DNA from 4 places in the Achromobacter animicus genome. Region 1 is predicted to be linked to each of the others. Evidence: predicted binding sites of a transcription regulator. Region 1 holds the regulator's gene; each other region holds the start of a gene.
What was found. Region 1 encodes FNR, which switches genes on or off when oxygen is low (the NO sensors DNR and NnrR bind a similar motif). Its sites were predicted from a motif close to TTGATNNNNATCAA; they were not measured.

Region 1 (3,723 bases):
TCGGATTCGCCGGCGTAGGCGGGCAGCTTGTCCGTGCCGTACTTGTACTGGTTGTAGGTGGGGCAGATGCCGCGCTCGTAGGGCGCGTAGCCTTTGCCGTCGGCGCGTGGCCGTTCGTTGGTCAGGTACAGGTAGGAAGAGGGGTTGGCGACCACGTACCGCAGGGTCAGGCCGTCGCGGCGCAACACCCCGTCCACGTTGTTCAGCACGGCATACCGGTGCACTAACTGCGCGCCGGCCGAATGGCCGGCAAGCACCAGGCCGGCGAGCGACGGCAGGCGCTTGCGGTCGTCCAGGCTGCGCAGCAGGTCGTCCAGAACCTGGAACGAGGTGACGGGGGCGGGCCGGCCCGTGGCCTGGACGCTTTCCTGGCCGTCTTCCCAGCTGGCCTTGCGCCAGGCGGCCATGCCCGCGAAGCCCGAGTCGATCGAGCCGGAAAACCGCGGGGCCAGCACCAGCGTGTCGCCGGCGCGCGCCGGGTCGGCGGCGACCAGCGCGGCGGCGGTTTCGTAGTAGTTGTCGGCGTCGCGCTTGACGCCGTGGATGACGATGAGCACTTGCTTGATGCCGCGCAGGTCGTCCTTGGCCAGATCCCGGTTGGCGTAGACCGGCATCTTGTACCGGTTTCCGGGGCGGCCCAATTCAACCGCCTGCCAGCGCAGCGGCGCCGCGCGCTTGGGCACGGGCGTGGCTTCGTCGTAGTCGTAGGGGTCGGGCAGCGGCGTCTGCGCATGCGCAGCGCCGCAAGCCAGCAGGGTGGCCAGGGCGAGCGAGGCCGCCAGCGCCGTGCGGGTCAGGGATGTGGCAGGCGCGCGGCGCATGGCGCGGCGACCCCTCAGCAGCTTTCGAGTCCCAGCAGTTGCTTGAGCGCGGGCAGGTCCAGGATGCGGACTTCGCGCTGGTTGATCTTGATGAGGCCGTCGCGGGCAAAGCGCGAGAACAGACGGCTGACCGTTTCCAGCGTCAGGCCCAGATAGTTGCCGATTTCTTCGCGGCTCATGCGCAGCACGAACTCGGTGGACGAGTAGCCCAGCGACGCATAGCGCTGCGAGAGGTTCAACAGGAATGCGGCCAGGCGCTGTTCCGACCGCATGGAGCCCAGCGACGCCAGCATCTGGTGCGAGCGGGTGATCTCGCGGCTCATGAGGCGGCGGAATTGCTGTTGCAGCGACGGCAGGTGCGACGCGACGCGATCGACTTCGTTCAGGCGGATGACGCAGACCTCGGAATCTTCGAGCGCCACGGCGGCCGACACGTGCTTGCCATCCAGCATGCCGTCCATGCCGACGATCTCGCCGGGCAGATGGAAGCCGGTGATCTGGATCTGGCCGGTGGCGTCTTCAAGTTGCGTTTTCAAGCTGCCGAAGCGCACGCCGTAGACGGCGTCGAGCGGATGATCCAGCGAAAAGAGCGTCTTGCCTTTTTCCACGCGGACGCGCTCTTTGACCAGTTCGTCCAGCTTTTCGACTTCGGCGGCTGCCATGCCCACGGGAACGCAGACGTGACCCAGCATGCACGTGGAACAGTGGGCGGCATCAGGGGCAATGGGGACCCGTTTTTGCATACGATGACCTTTAGAGTGCCCATTGCACGGCGGGCGCCGGAACGGGTGTGAAGCACGAGACAGGCGTCTATTGTAGTCCGTTGTTACTACGGGTGTCTTACCGGGCGTCCTGCTTTGTTCTGGAAAGGCGATGAGCAATCCAGTCTTCCCCGGCGATATCGACCGCCGCGGCCCGAAACGCGGGGTCGATCGGATAGTACTCGCAGGGCAGCAGACTGGTCGGGCCGGCGCCTTCCAGACGGGCGGTAACCGTGCGGCGCACGAAGCAGCAGGGCTTGCCGGGCTGGTATTCTTCGATCTCGTCCATCAGGGCGATCAACGCCGGTTCCACCTGGAAAACGTCGCCGCGCACGCGCCGGCCGTCCTGCACGGGGATGAGCCCGGGCCAGTCGCCAAAATCGACCAGCATGCCGGGCACGCTGGCCGCGCCGACGTGGCTGGCGGCCGGCAAACCGCGCGCTGCGGCCGCCCGGGCGAGGTCGTTGATTTCGCCGGCCCGTAGGGTGCCGTACACAAAAACGTATATGCTCATTGCTCTGTTTGCTGGTGCACGTCGAAGAAGACCATGAGAGGCGCCGGGTGTTGAAATTGTCTCACCCGGCCACATATTCAGGTTATCGAGCCAGCCGGCACGGATCGGTCAGGCTCCCCACAAGCCAATACGACCATTATGCGATTCGACAAACTGACGACCAAGTTTCAACAAGCGTTGGCAGACGCCCAAAGTCTGGCCGCCCGCAACGACCACCCCTACATCGAACCTGTCCACGTGCTGTCCGCCCTGTTGTCGGATTCCGACAGCGGCGCGGGCAGTTTGCTGGCGCGTGCCGGCGTGGCGGTCAACCGACTGGGCCCGGCCCTGGAGTCCGCCCTGAAGGGCTTGCCGCAGGTGCAGGGCGAAGACAACGTGCAGGTGGGCCGCGACCTGCAGGGCGTGCTGACCCGTACCGACAAGGAAGCCTCCCGCCGCGGTGACACCTATATCGCCAGCGAACTCTTCCTGCTCGCGCTGGCCGACGACAAGGGTGAAGCCGGCCGCATTCTGCGCGACGCGGGCCTGCAGAAAAAGGCCCTGGAAGCGGCGATCGACGCCGTGCGCGGCGGCGAGAACGTGTCGGGCGCGGAAGGCGAAGCCAACCGCGAGGCCCTTTCCAAGTACACGCTGGACCTGACCGAGCGCGCCCGCCAGGGCAAGCTGGATCCGGTCATCGGCCGCGACGACGAAATCCGCCGCACCATCCAGATCCTGCAGCGCCGGACCAAGAACAACCCCGTGCTGATCGGCGAACCCGGCGTCGGCAAGACCGCCATCGTCGAAGGCCTGGCGCAGCGCATCGTCAACGACGAAGTGCCCGAGACCCTGCGCGGCAAGCGCGTGCTGTCGCTGGACCTGGCGGCGCTGCTGGCGGGCGCCAAGTTCCGCGGCGAGTTCGAAGAGCGCCTGAAGGCCGTGCTGAAAGAGCTGGGCCAGGACGACGGCCGCAACATCGTGTTCATCGACGAGCTGCACACCATGGTGGGTGCGGGCAAGGCCGAAGGCGCGATGGATGCGGGCAACATGCTCAAGCCGGCGCTCGCGCGCGGCGAGCTGCATTGCATCGGCGCCACCACGCTGGACGAATACCGCAAGTACATCGAGAAGGACGCGGCGCTTGAGCGGCGCTTCCAGAAGGTGCTGGTCGACGAGCCCGACGTGGAATCCACCATCGCCATCCTGCGCGGCTTGCAGGAGCGCTACGAAATCCACCACGGCGTCGAGATCACCGACCCGGCCATCGTCGCGGCCGCCGAGCTGTCGCATCGCTACATCACCGACCGCTTCCTGCCCGACAAGGCCATCGACCTGATCGACGAAGCCGGTGCGCGCATCCGCATGGAAATCGACTCCAAGCCGGAAGTGATGGACAAGCTGGACCGCCGCATCATCCAGCTCAAGATCGAGCGCGAGGCCGTCAAGAAGGAAACGGACGACGCCTCCAAGCGCCGCCTGGGCGTCATCGAGGACGAGCTGCAAAAGCTGCAGCGCGAGTACAACGACTTCGAGGAAATCTGGAAGGCCGAGAAGGCCGCGGTGCAAGGCACGCAAGCCATCAAGGAAGAGATCGACAGCGTCCGCGCCGAAATGGCGGAACTGCAGCGCAAGGGCCAATTCGACAAGC
Region 2 (3,723 bases), 980 kb from region 1:
CCAATCCAGACACCAGCGGCGGTGTTCTTCGGCATGTGGATGTCTTCGTACTTGGCCGGGCGCTTGTACGCCTTGCCGCTCTGCTTGTCTTCCCAGAACTGGTCCAGTTCATCAACGTGAGGAACGTGGGCGAAGTTGTAGAAAGGCGCGGGCGACGAGATCGACCATTCCAGCGTGCGGCCATCCCACGGATCGCCGGTGACGTCCTGGTTCTGCTTGCGCTGACGCACGGAGACGAACACTTGCTGCAGCAGGAAGAAGATGCCCAGCATGATCAGCGCGGCGCCAGCCAGCGCGACCAGCAGGTACGGCTGCCATTCGGGGTTGTCGTAGTGGTTCAGGCGACGCGTCATGCCCTTGAAGCCCAGGACGTACAGGGGCATGAAGGCCAGGAAGAAGCCGACGAACCAGCAGTAGAACGAGTAACGGCCCAGACGCTCGTTCAGCGTGAAGCCGAACGCCTTCGGGAACCAGTAGACCATGCCGGCGATGCAGCCGAACACCACGCCACCGATGATGGTGTTGTGGAAGTGCGCGATCAGGAACAGGCTGTTGTGCAGGATGAACGACACGCCGGGGATGGCCAGCATCACGCCGGTCATGCCGCCGATGACGAACACGATCATGAAGCCCAGCGTCCACAGCACCGGCGTCGTGATGCGCAGGCGGCCGCGGTAGATGGTGAACAGCCAGTTGAAGATCTTGGCCCCGGTCGGGATCGAGATGATCATTGTCGCTATGCCGAAGAAGGCATTGACGTTGGCCCCCGCACCCATGGTGAAGAAGTGGTGCAGCCAGACCAGGAACGACAGCACGCCGATGGCGGCCGTGGCGTAAACCATGGACTTGTAGCCGAACAGGGTCTTGCGGGCGAACGTGGCAACGATTTCCGAATACACGCCGAAGGCCGGCAGCACCAGGATGTAGACCTCGGGGTGGCCCCAGATCCAGATCAGGTTCACGTACATCATGACGTTGCCGCCACCGTCGTTCGTGAAGAAGTGCGTGCCCAGGTAGCGGTCCATCGTCAGCAGCGCCAGGGTCGCGGCCAGCACGGGGAAGGCGGCGACGATCAGGACGTTGGTGACCAGCGAGGTCCACGTGAAGATCGGCATCTTCATCAGGGTCATGCCAGGCGCACGCATGCGCAGGATGGTGACGATGAAGTTGATGCCGCTAAGTGTTGTCCCCAGCCCTGATATCTGCAGTGCCCAGAGGTAGTAATCCACCCCCACGCTTGGACTGTAGTCCAGCCCGGACAACGGCGGATACGCGAGCCAGCCGGTCGCGGCGAATTCGCCCACGAACAGCGACAGCATCATCAGCACGACGCCGGCGGCGAACAGCCAGAAGCTCAGCGAGTTCAGGAACGGGTACGCCACGTCGCGGGCGCCGATCTGCAGCGGCACGACGATGTTCATCAGCCCGGTGATGAAGGGCATCGCCATGAAGAAAATCATGATGACGCCGTGGGCGGTGAAGATCTGGTCGTAGTGGTGCGGCGGCAGGAAGCCGGCCGAGTCCGCGGACGCGACGGCAAGCTGCGTACGCATCATGATGGCGTCGGCAAAGCCGCGCAGCAGCATGATCAGCGCAACGATGATGTACATCACGCCGATGCGCTTGTGGTCGACGGTGGTGAGCCACTCCGTCCAGAGGTACTTCCACTTCTTGAAGTAGGTGATGGCGCCGAAGACCGCTAGGCCTCCCAGGCACACGGCGGCCAGCGTAACCATGACGATGGGGTCATGGTACGGAATGGCCTCGAGGGTAAGTTTCCCGAGCATTGTTAGTTGATTCCTGCGATCAGATTATTCGACGTGGAGGTGCACGTGGCGGAGTCCACGCCGGCCATCTTGGTCATCGTGCTGCCCAGAATGAAATCAAACATGGCGGGCGGCGCCGACGAATACTTCACGACCGGGTTGCGCTCGCTGCGCTTGGTCAGTTCCGCATAGACCTCGGGGGTCAGGGCGGTGGGAGCAGCCTTCGCTTCCTTGATCCAGTTGTCGAACCCTTCCTGCGACATGGCGTGCGCCTTGAAGCGCATGCCCGAGAAACCGCCGCCGCTGTAGTTGGCCGAAATGCCGGCGTAGGTGCCGATTTCGCGCGCGTTCAGGTGCAGCTTGGTCTCCATGCCGGCCATCGAATAGATCTGGCTGCCGAGCTGGGGAATGAAGAACGAGTTCATGACCGATGCCGACGTGATCCGGAAGTTGACCGGAACGTCCACGGGGAACGCGATCTCGTTGACCGTGGCGATGTCGTACTCGGGGTAGATGAAGAGCCACTTCCAATCCAGTGAAACCACCTCGATGGTCACCGGCTTGTGTTCGGACACGAGCGGCTTGTAGGGATCCAGCGCGTGCGTGGAGCGCCAGGTGATCACGGCAAGAATCGCCACGATGATACAAGGGACGGTCCAGACGACGGCTTCGATTGCCGTGGAGTGGGCCCACTTGGGCTGGTAGTCAGCTTTGGTGTTGGAAGCGCGGTACTTCCAGGCAAACGCCACGATCATGATGAGGACCGGGATCACGACGATGAGCATGAGCCCGGTCGCTGTCAGCAGCAACGTCTTTTCCTGGATGCCGATATCTCCCTTGGGGGAGAGGATTTCCATGTTGCAGCCGCCAAGCAGCATGACCGCGCCGACGCCAAATATGCGCGTAAGGGTCGCAAGGAGGGGGTGTTTCACGTACAGCCTTGGATGGAAGGTGGGAAATGCTGCAAAGCAGCAGACTGGAATGCTGCTAGGCAGCAACGTCCATCCTATCGGTTTGATCTGGGTCAAGCCTGCGACGAAAGGTCGCATTGCCTGGGAGAAATCCGGCCCAATGGCGGCGGATTCAGGGTTTTCCTAGGGGAGCAGAAGCCCCGAGGGGAGGGAGGGGGTGCGACGATATGTCGCACGTGCACATGGGGGTGTTGTAAAGATGTGTCGCCCCGCACAACTCATTCCGGAAGCACCTCGCGTTCCGGCCCCGGTTTTTTCGCCAGCTTGCGTTGCAGCGAGCGACGGTGCATGCCCAGGAGGCGCGCCGCGGCGGAAACGTTGCCGCCCGTCTCGTGCAGGGCCTGGTGAATGTGCTCCCATTCTAGGCGGTGCAACGGCGTCATGGTCGTTTCGATCGTAACCGTTTCTGGCTTCACCAGACCCAGCGTGCGCAGGATCATGGGCGCCGTCGCCGGCTTGGGCAGATAGTCGTCGGCGCCGCGCTTGATGGCTTCGACGGCGGTCGCCACGCTGGCGTAGCCGGTGACGAGCAGGATGCGCATGTCTTCGCGCAGCGCGCGCAGCGGGCGGATCAGGGTCAGGCCGGAATCTTCGCCCAGGCGCAGGTCGACCAGGGCAAAGGCCGGACGGATTTCCTCGGCCACGCGCAGGGCCTCGGCGATTCCGGTGGCGGTTCGGGTTTCCAGGCCGCGGCGCGACAGGCTGCGCTGCAGGGTGCGCACGTAGAGTTCGTCGTCGTCGATCAGCAGGCCAAGATCGTTTGCATTCATCACATTCAGGTCCCGGGGTTGCCGAGAGGCAAATAAAAGCGGATGCGGGTGCCGCCGCCTTCGGCCGCGGTCATGGTCATTTCGCCGCCCATCTGTTCCACGGTGGCGTGCGACAGGGCCAGGCCCACGCCCAGTCCTCCCGGCTTGCCGCTGTTGAACAGGCTGGTCGCCGGCAGCACGGCATGGTCGGGATCGAAACCCCGTCCGTAGTCCCGG
Region 3 (3,723 bases), 1.6 Mb from region 1:
CGCTTTGCAGATAGATCATGAGGGCCGACACGGCCAGCGAGAACACCAGCGTCAAGATGATGACGATGCCGAAAAGTTTTCCCGGCGCGTCCACGGCGTGCGTACTTTGCTGCCGCAGCCAGCGATGCGTGGTGCTCCATACGGTCAAACCGACAAAGATGGACGAGGCCGCGATGTTTGCCAGAAATGGCACCAGGTACTGCGGAAGGCTGAACGTCTCGCGCAGTTGCGCGGATTCGGGCAATCCGATCAACGTGTAGCCTTGCAGCAGCGCGGCGTAGGCCACGCGCACGATGACGACTGTCAATGCCAGACGCAAAGCGAGAGAGCAGGAGGAGCGGGCGGGAGCGGTCATCGACGTTGTGCGGAAGTGGCCAGAGACAGCGGCGGAAGAATTAGGGATCGACCATAGCACGGCGCTGCCGCAGAACGTCATACCGCGCCGCCCGCTGCCTTTGCTCGTACGGTGTCTGGCGAGAGGGCGCGGGCGTCCACGCGGAGCCATTTGGATAAGCAGGTTCACGCTGCGCCAGGCAACGTCCGTGATCGTCAGATCTGCAGGGCCCTTAAAACGCGACCGCGCCCGCATGCCGGTGACTGGCATGCGGGCGCGGGGTTACTGGCGGAGCGTTCGCCTCAATGCATCTGCCCGTACTTCCCGGCGTTGAAGTCCTGAATCGCCTCCACGATTTCGGCCTGCGAGTTCATCACGAAGGGTCCGTAGCCAACGACCGGCTCATCGATCGGCTCGCCGCTCAGGATCAGGAACACGGCGTCGTTATTCGCTTCGACCGTGATGTCCTCCCCCTCTTGCGAGAACAGCGCCAACTGCGCATCCCGCGCAACGGCTTCGCCGTTGACCAGAACCGTACCGCGCAGCATGACGAGCATGCTGTTGCGGCCCGCCGGAATCGGGAAGGTTGCCGTCTTACCCGCAGCAAGCTTCACATCCCACACATCCATCGGCGTGAAAGTCCGCGCCGGCCCCGCCTGGCCACCGTAGCTGCCCGCGATCACGCGCAGCGAACCCGCGTCATCCGGCAACGCCACGACCGGAATGTCCGCATTGAGAATCCCCTGATAACCGGCCGGCGCCTTCTTGTCCTTGGCGGGCAGATTGACCCAGAGCTGCACCATCTCCAGTTTTCCGCCCGTGCGGGTGAAGGCGTGGGAATGGAATTCCTCGTGCAGGATGCCGGAAGCCGCCGTCATCCACTGGACGTCGCCGGGGCCGATGACGCCGCCGTTGCCGGTGGAGTCGCGGTGTTCGACTTCGCCGCTGTAGACGATGGTCACGGTCTCAAAGCCGCGATGCGGGTGCTGGCCGACGCCGCGGGGCTGGCTGGCCGGGCCGAAGTCGGCGGGGCCGGCGTAGTCCAGCAGCAGGAACGGGCTGGTGTCGCGGCCCTTGTCGTTGTACGAGAACATGGAGCGCACCGGAAATCCGTCGCCCACCCAGTGGGGACGGGGGCTGGCGTGCACGCCTAGGATCTTCTTCATGGTGAGGTTTCCTGTTGCGCGGCCCCTTCGGGGCCGTTCGTCATAGGCAAGAAGATAAGGGCGGAATGCCGATATCGGTAGTGCCCGTGGCTGATAAGCACTGTTCCATGCGGCGAACGATCATCGCGGGGCGGCAGGGCACGCCCGCGCCGGGCGGGTATCCTTCCGGGCATGGACAAGATCAGGGACAAAATCGCGGCGGCGCGGTGCGAGACGGTGGTGACGGGATTTGCCCCGGTCGTGGGGGAGGGGGCGCGCGTGCTGGTGCTGGGCTCCATGCCCGGCGTGGCCTCGCTGCGGCAGGTGCAGTACTACGCGCATCCGCGCAATGCGTTCTGGCCCCTGGCAGCGCGGATCTTCGGGTTCGATCCCGGCCTGGACTACGACGAGCGTTTGCGCGCGTTGCAGGCTAACGGCGTGGCGCTGTGGGATGTGTTGCAGGCCTGTGAGCGGCCGGGCAGTCTGGATGCCGACATCCGGGGCGATACGTTGGTGCCGAACGATTTCCAGGCATTTTTGAGCCTTCACCCGTCCATCGGGCGCATCTGCTTCAACGGTGCGAAGGCCGCGGCAATGTTCCGGCGGCATGTGCTGCCCGCATTGCCGGCCCCCGGGCTGGAATTCTTCGAACTGCCCTCGACCAGTCCCGCCCATGCGGCTGCCAGTTTCGAGCAGAAGCTGGCGGCGTGGGAGCCGGCATTGAAGTTTCCGACGCGCTGAAGCTGCAACCCCCGGCCAGATCGCATTGCCGTCTATTCCGCACGTCCGAAGCACAAACCGCGATCGCACATGCTGCCGCCGCCTCGACTCCGTCCCCGAATTGACAGATATCAAGGCTCTATATAACTACAGGTGATAAGTTAATTTCCGTAACACTTAAACGTTTCGGAGTTTAACGATGCACACCCCCCACAGCCCCCCGGAAACGCCGCTCCCGGGCAAACGCGGTTTCCTGAAAGGGCTCCTAGGCCTGGGCGCCGCCGCCTCGGTCATTCCCATCCACGCCGAGGCCGCGCCGGGTCTCAATGGCCAACCGCCGCGCCGGCCTGGCATGGCCGGCAAGCGCTACGGCATGGTCGTCGACATGCGCAAGTGCATCGGCTGCCAGTCCTGTACGGTGAGCTGTTCGCTGGAAAACGTACCGCCCATCGGACAGTTCCGCACCACCGTCCTGCAGTACGAAGTCACGCCCGATACCGGCGGCCCCTGTTCGATGGTCATGCTGCCGCGCCTGTGCAACCACTGCGACAAGCCGCCCTGTGTGCCGGTCTGTCCGGTGCAGGCCACGTTTCAGCGCGAGGACGGCATCGTGCTGGTCGATAACGCGCGCTGCGTGGGTTGCGGCTATTGCGTGCAGGCCTGTCCCTATGACGCCCGCTTCATCAATCACGAGACCCAGACTGCGGACAAATGCACGTTCTGCGAGCACCGGCTGGAAGCCGGACTGCTGCCGGCATGCGTGGAAAGCTGTGTGGGCGGCGCGCGCGTGATCGGCGACATGAACGATCCGGACAGCGCGATATCCCGGCTGCTGGCCGAACACAAGGCCGACATCAAGGTGCTCAAGCCCGAGATGGAGACCGATCCCCACGTCTTTTACATCGGCCTGCCCGATGCGTTCGTGCATCAGGTCGACGGCCAGGCCGGCGTGCGCCTGGCGGGCGGTCACTGACACGGAAGGGGAGACTCTCATGCGAATTTCTGAATTGCTCACGCCGGTATACGACGCGGCCTGGTTGCCCTGGGCCGTGCAGTATTTCTTTCTGATCGGCATCAGCGCGACCACCGCGCTGACCGGCGCCTTTGCGACGTTCGGGCGGGCGGATTCCGCCCCGCGCCGCTTGCTGCCGGCCGCGGTGACGGTGCTGCTGGTCAGCGCCATCGCCGCGCCGGTGTCGCTGCTGGCCGACCTGCATCAGCCCGGCCGTTTCTGGCACTTCTATGCGCACATCACGCCGTGGTCGTGGATGTGGCTCGGGGCGTTGCTGCTGCCGGTCTTCGTGACGCTGGCGCTGCTGTTCTGCGCGGCGTGGTGGTGGGGGCGGATCGGGTGGCTGCGGGTGGTGGCGGCGGCCCTGGCGCTGTCGGCGCTGTCCATCCTGGTCTACACCGGGGCCGAGGTAATGGTGCTGCGTTCGCGGCCGTTGTGGCACACCGTGTTCCTGCCGGTGAACTTTGCGCTGACCGCCTGGCTGGGCGCGTTGGGTGCAATGTTCCTGGTGG
Region 4 (3,723 bases), 3.7 Mb from region 1:
TGCAACGGCACCGCCGGCCAGAGCTTCGGCGCGTTCCTGGCGCACGGCATCACGATGGATCTGGTGGGCGAAGGCAACGACTACGTGGGCAAGGGCCTGTCCGGCGGCCGCATCATCGTGCGCTCGCCCAATGACTTCCGCGGCTTCGGCCCCGACCACATCATTGCCGGCAACACCGTGCTGTACGGCGCGCTGGCAGGCGAGGCGTTCTTCAACGGCGTGGCGGGCGAGCGTTTCGCGGTGCGCAACTCGGGCGCGGCCACCGTCGTGGAAGGCACCGGCGACCACGGCTGCGAATACATGACCGGCGGCACCGTCGTCGTGCTGGGTTCCACCGGCCGCAACTTCGCGGCGGGCATGTCCGGCGGCGTGGCGTATGTCTGGGATCCGGACCGCACGCTCAAGCACCGTGTGAACCTGTCGATGGTGGAACTGGAATCGGTCGTGCCGCACGCCGAGCAGCAGTCGCTGAACAACATCGACATCTGGCACAGCGCGCAGCGCGGTGGCGAACGCGAGACGGACGAGTCCATCCTGCGCCGCCTGGTGGAAGATCACTTCCGCTACACCGGCAGCTACCGTGCCCGCGAAATCCTGGGCGACTGGGAAGCCTCGCGCGGCAAATTCGTGAAGATCATGCCGACGGACTACCGCCGCGCATTGGGTGAAATGTGGCGTGCAGCCAACCCGCAACAACTGGCTGCGTGAGGGATACCATGGGAAAGATTACTGGATTTATGGAATTTCAGCGTCTGCAGGAGGCCTCCGAGTCCCCGCAGAAGCGGCTGAAGAACTGGCGCGAATTCGTCCTGCACCTGACGGACGATCAGGCCAAGCAGCAGGCGGCGCGCTGCATGGACTGCGGCATCCCGTTCTGCAACAACGGCTGCCCGGTCAACAACATCATCCCGGACTGGAATGACCTGGTGTACAAGCAGGACTGGCGCCGCGCGCTGGACGTCCTGCACTCCACCAACAACTTCCCGGAGTTCACGGGCCGCATCTGCCCGGCGCCCTGCGAGGCTGCCTGTACCTTGAACATCAACAGCGACGCCGTGGGCATCAAGTCCATCGAGCACGCGATCATCGACAAGGGTTGGGCCGAAGGCTGGGTCGCGCCGCAAGTGCCGGCGCGCAAGACGGGCAAGAAGGTCGCCGTCGTGGGCTCGGGCCCCGCCGGCATGGCATGCGCGCAGCAACTGGCGCGCGCCGGCCACTCCGTGACCCTGTTCGAAAAGAGCGATCGCATCGGCGGCCTGCTGCGCTACGGCATCCCCGACTTCAAGCTCGAAAAGCACCAGATCGACCGCCGCATCTCGCAGATGGAAGCCGAGGGCGTGGAATTCGCGCCGTCGACCTACGTCGGCGATCCGAAGGATCCCGTTGCCGATGGCCTGACGGTGCGCACGCCGAAATCGCTGATGGCCGAATTCGACGCCGTCGTGATGAGCGGTGGCTCGGAAACGCCGCGCGATCTGCCGGTGCCGGGCCGCGAGCTCGACGGCGTGTACTTCGCCATGGACTTCCTGCGTCAGCAGAACAAGGCCGTGGCGGGCGACCGCCTCACCAACCAGACGCTGGCCAAGGGCAAGCACGTGGTGGTGATCGGCGGCGGCGATACGGGTTCCGACTGCGTCGGCACCAGCAACCGCCACGGCGCCGCATCGGTCACGCAGTTCGAACTGATGCCCCAGCCGCCCGAGTCCGAAAACAAGGCCATGACGTGGCCGTACTGGCCGCTGAAGATGCGCACGTCGTCCTCGCACGAGGAAGGCTGCGACCGCGACTGGTCGGTGACCACCAAGCTGCTCAAGGGCGCCAACGGCAAGGTCGAGAAGCTGGTCGGCGCGCGCGTCGAATGGTTCAAGGACGACGCCACCGGCCAGATGAAGATGCGCGAAGTCGAAGGCTCGGAGTTCGAGATCAAGGCGGATCTGGTGCTGCTGGCCATGGGCTTCGTGTCGCCGGTGCAGAACGTGCTGGACGCGTTCGGCGTGGATCGCGATGGCCGCGGCAATGTGCGCGCCAACACCGACGACTACCGCACCAATGTGGAAAAGGTCTTCACCGCCGGCGACATGCGCCGCGGCCAGTCGCTGGTCGTGTGGGCCATCCGCGAAGGCCGCCAGTGTGCGCGCTCGGTCGACGCCTACCTGATGGGAAGCAGCGAATTGCCGCGTTGATCGTATTGCGACATATCAACGCCGCCGGTTGCCTCGCGCACCGGCGGCGTTTTTTTTGCCTTTGCGTTGCGGTTAACCGCAGTTGTTGCGACATAACCACTTTCTGAAAACGGTCTTTTCACGAATTGACACACGTCAAGAACGGGGACGGGGCGGTCTGAGAACCTGTCGTCTCACCCCACACGGAAAGATCGGAGAAGAAAATGTTTTCGCTGAACGGGCGTATCCGCGCCACCGCCATTGCCGGTTTGATCGCTGCCGGCGCCTTTGCCGCTCCCGCCCACGCCCACGAAGCGGGCGACGTGCTGTTCCGCGTCGGCGTCACGCAAGTCCGCCCCTCGCAAAACAATGGCACCGTGCTCGACGGCAGCGTCAAGCTAGACGTGAACAACAACGTGCGCCCCAGCTTCACCCTGGCCTACATGGCCACCCGCAACATCGGTATCGAACTGCTGGGCGCCTGGCCCTTCCAGCATGACGTCAGCGGCAGCGGCGGCCTGGGCAAGATCGGCTCCTCCAAGCAACTGCCCCCCACGCTCAGCCTGCAATGGCACATCCTGCCCGACAGCATGATCCAGCCGTACATCGGCGTCGGCATCAACTACACCCACTTCTTCGACACCAAGGCCGAGGGCGCGCTCAAGGGCTCGAACCTGAAGCTGGGCGATTCCTGGGGCGTGGCCGCGCAACTGGGCGCGGACATCAAGATCAATGATCGCTGGTTCATGAACGCCGACATCCGCTACATCGACATCAAGTCGAAGGTGACGCTGGACGGCGAACGCGTCGGCACCGCGCGCATCGACCCGTGGGTGGCCACGGTGGGCGTTGGTTACCGCTTCTGATCGCTGGCCTGACGATGCGCGCGGCCCCGCGCGCATCGCTCAATTCTGCGGCGGCGCAAGCCGGCTGCGCAGCGCCTGCAATGCCGGCGTGTCGTCGTCGGCGCGCCAGATCAGCTGGGTAAGCGCCTGCCCATGGGACCCGGACAACGCACCCACGCGCACCGAATGCTCCGCCCCCAGCACCGCCAGCACGGACCGCGGCACGATCGCCACCCCGGTTCCCGCTGCCACACACGCCACGATGGCGTGATACGACGCAAACTCCATCACCTTGCCGGGCGCAATGCCCTCCTGGTTCAACCACGACTCCAGGATGCGCCGGTATGAGCAGCCCGCCGCAAAGGCGATGACGCTGCGGTTGCCCAGGTCTTTCGGACTGCCGATCGGATCCCACGCCAACGGCGAGATCAGCGTCAATTCCTCCCTGAATGCATCCATCGCCGCCAGTCCCTCTGCGGGGAAGGGTTGCGCCACGAAGGCAGCCTCGATCTCGTAATTACGCACCTTCGCGGCCAATGCGCCCGAGGTGCCGGTGACCAGCTCGATCCGCACCTGCGGCCAGGCCGCGTGATAGGCCGCCAGGATGGGGGGCAGGCGGGCGGCGGCCGTGCTTTCCATGGTGCCGATGCGCAGCACGCCCTGCAGGGCGCCTTCCCGGACGGCCGCCTGCGCCTCATCGGACAGGCGCAGCAGGC

Region 2: the regulator FNR is predicted to act here: its motif matches at 2,781-2,794, upstream of cyoA (ubiquinol oxidase subunit II).
Region 3: the regulator FNR is predicted to act here: its motif matches at 2,321-2,334, upstream of dsrO (sulfate reduction electron transfer complex DsrMKJOP subunit DsrO).
Region 4: the regulator FNR is predicted to act here: its motif matches at 2,309-2,322, upstream of AB3147_RS01020 (OmpW/AlkL family protein).

Annotation. Positions count from the first base shown of each region.
Region 1 is NZ_JAYGJK010000001.1:3,915,155-3,918,877, reverse strand. Features, by position in the region: gene AB3147_RS17900 (hypothetical protein) at 1-821, opposite strand, end outside; gene fnr (fumarate/nitrate reduction transcriptional regulator Fnr) at 836-1,564, opposite strand; gene AB3147_RS17890 (gamma-glutamylcyclotransferase family protein) at 1,662-2,096, opposite strand; gene clpB (ATP-dependent chaperone ClpB) at 2,235-3,723, shown strand, end outside.
Region 2 is NZ_JAYGJK010000001.1:4,892,194-4,895,916, reverse strand. Features, by position in the region: gene cyoB (cytochrome o ubiquinol oxidase subunit I) at 1-1,787, opposite strand, end outside; gene cyoA (ubiquinol oxidase subunit II) at 1,790-2,698, opposite strand; gene AB3147_RS22425 (response regulator transcription factor) at 2,956-3,507, opposite strand; gene AB3147_RS22420 (ATP-binding protein) at 3,513-3,723, opposite strand, start outside.
Region 3 is NZ_JAYGJK010000001.1:2,285,258-2,288,980, forward strand. Features, by position in the region: gene AB3147_RS10305 (hypothetical protein) at 1-355, opposite strand, end outside; gene AB3147_RS10310 (pirin family protein) at 637-1,500, opposite strand; gene AB3147_RS10315 (DNA-deoxyinosine glycosylase) at 1,672-2,220, shown strand; gene dsrO (sulfate reduction electron transfer complex DsrMKJOP subunit DsrO) at 2,399-3,172, shown strand; gene nrfD (NrfD/PsrC family molybdoenzyme membrane anchor subunit) at 3,192-3,723, shown strand, end outside.
Region 4 is NZ_JAYGJK010000001.1:219,744-223,466, reverse strand. Features, by position in the region: gene AB3147_RS01030 (glutamate synthase-related protein) at 1-708, shown strand, start outside; gene AB3147_RS01025 (glutamate synthase subunit beta) at 717-2,183, shown strand; gene AB3147_RS01020 (OmpW/AlkL family protein) at 2,387-3,028, shown strand; gene AB3147_RS01015 (LysR family transcriptional regulator) at 3,068-3,723, opposite strand, start outside.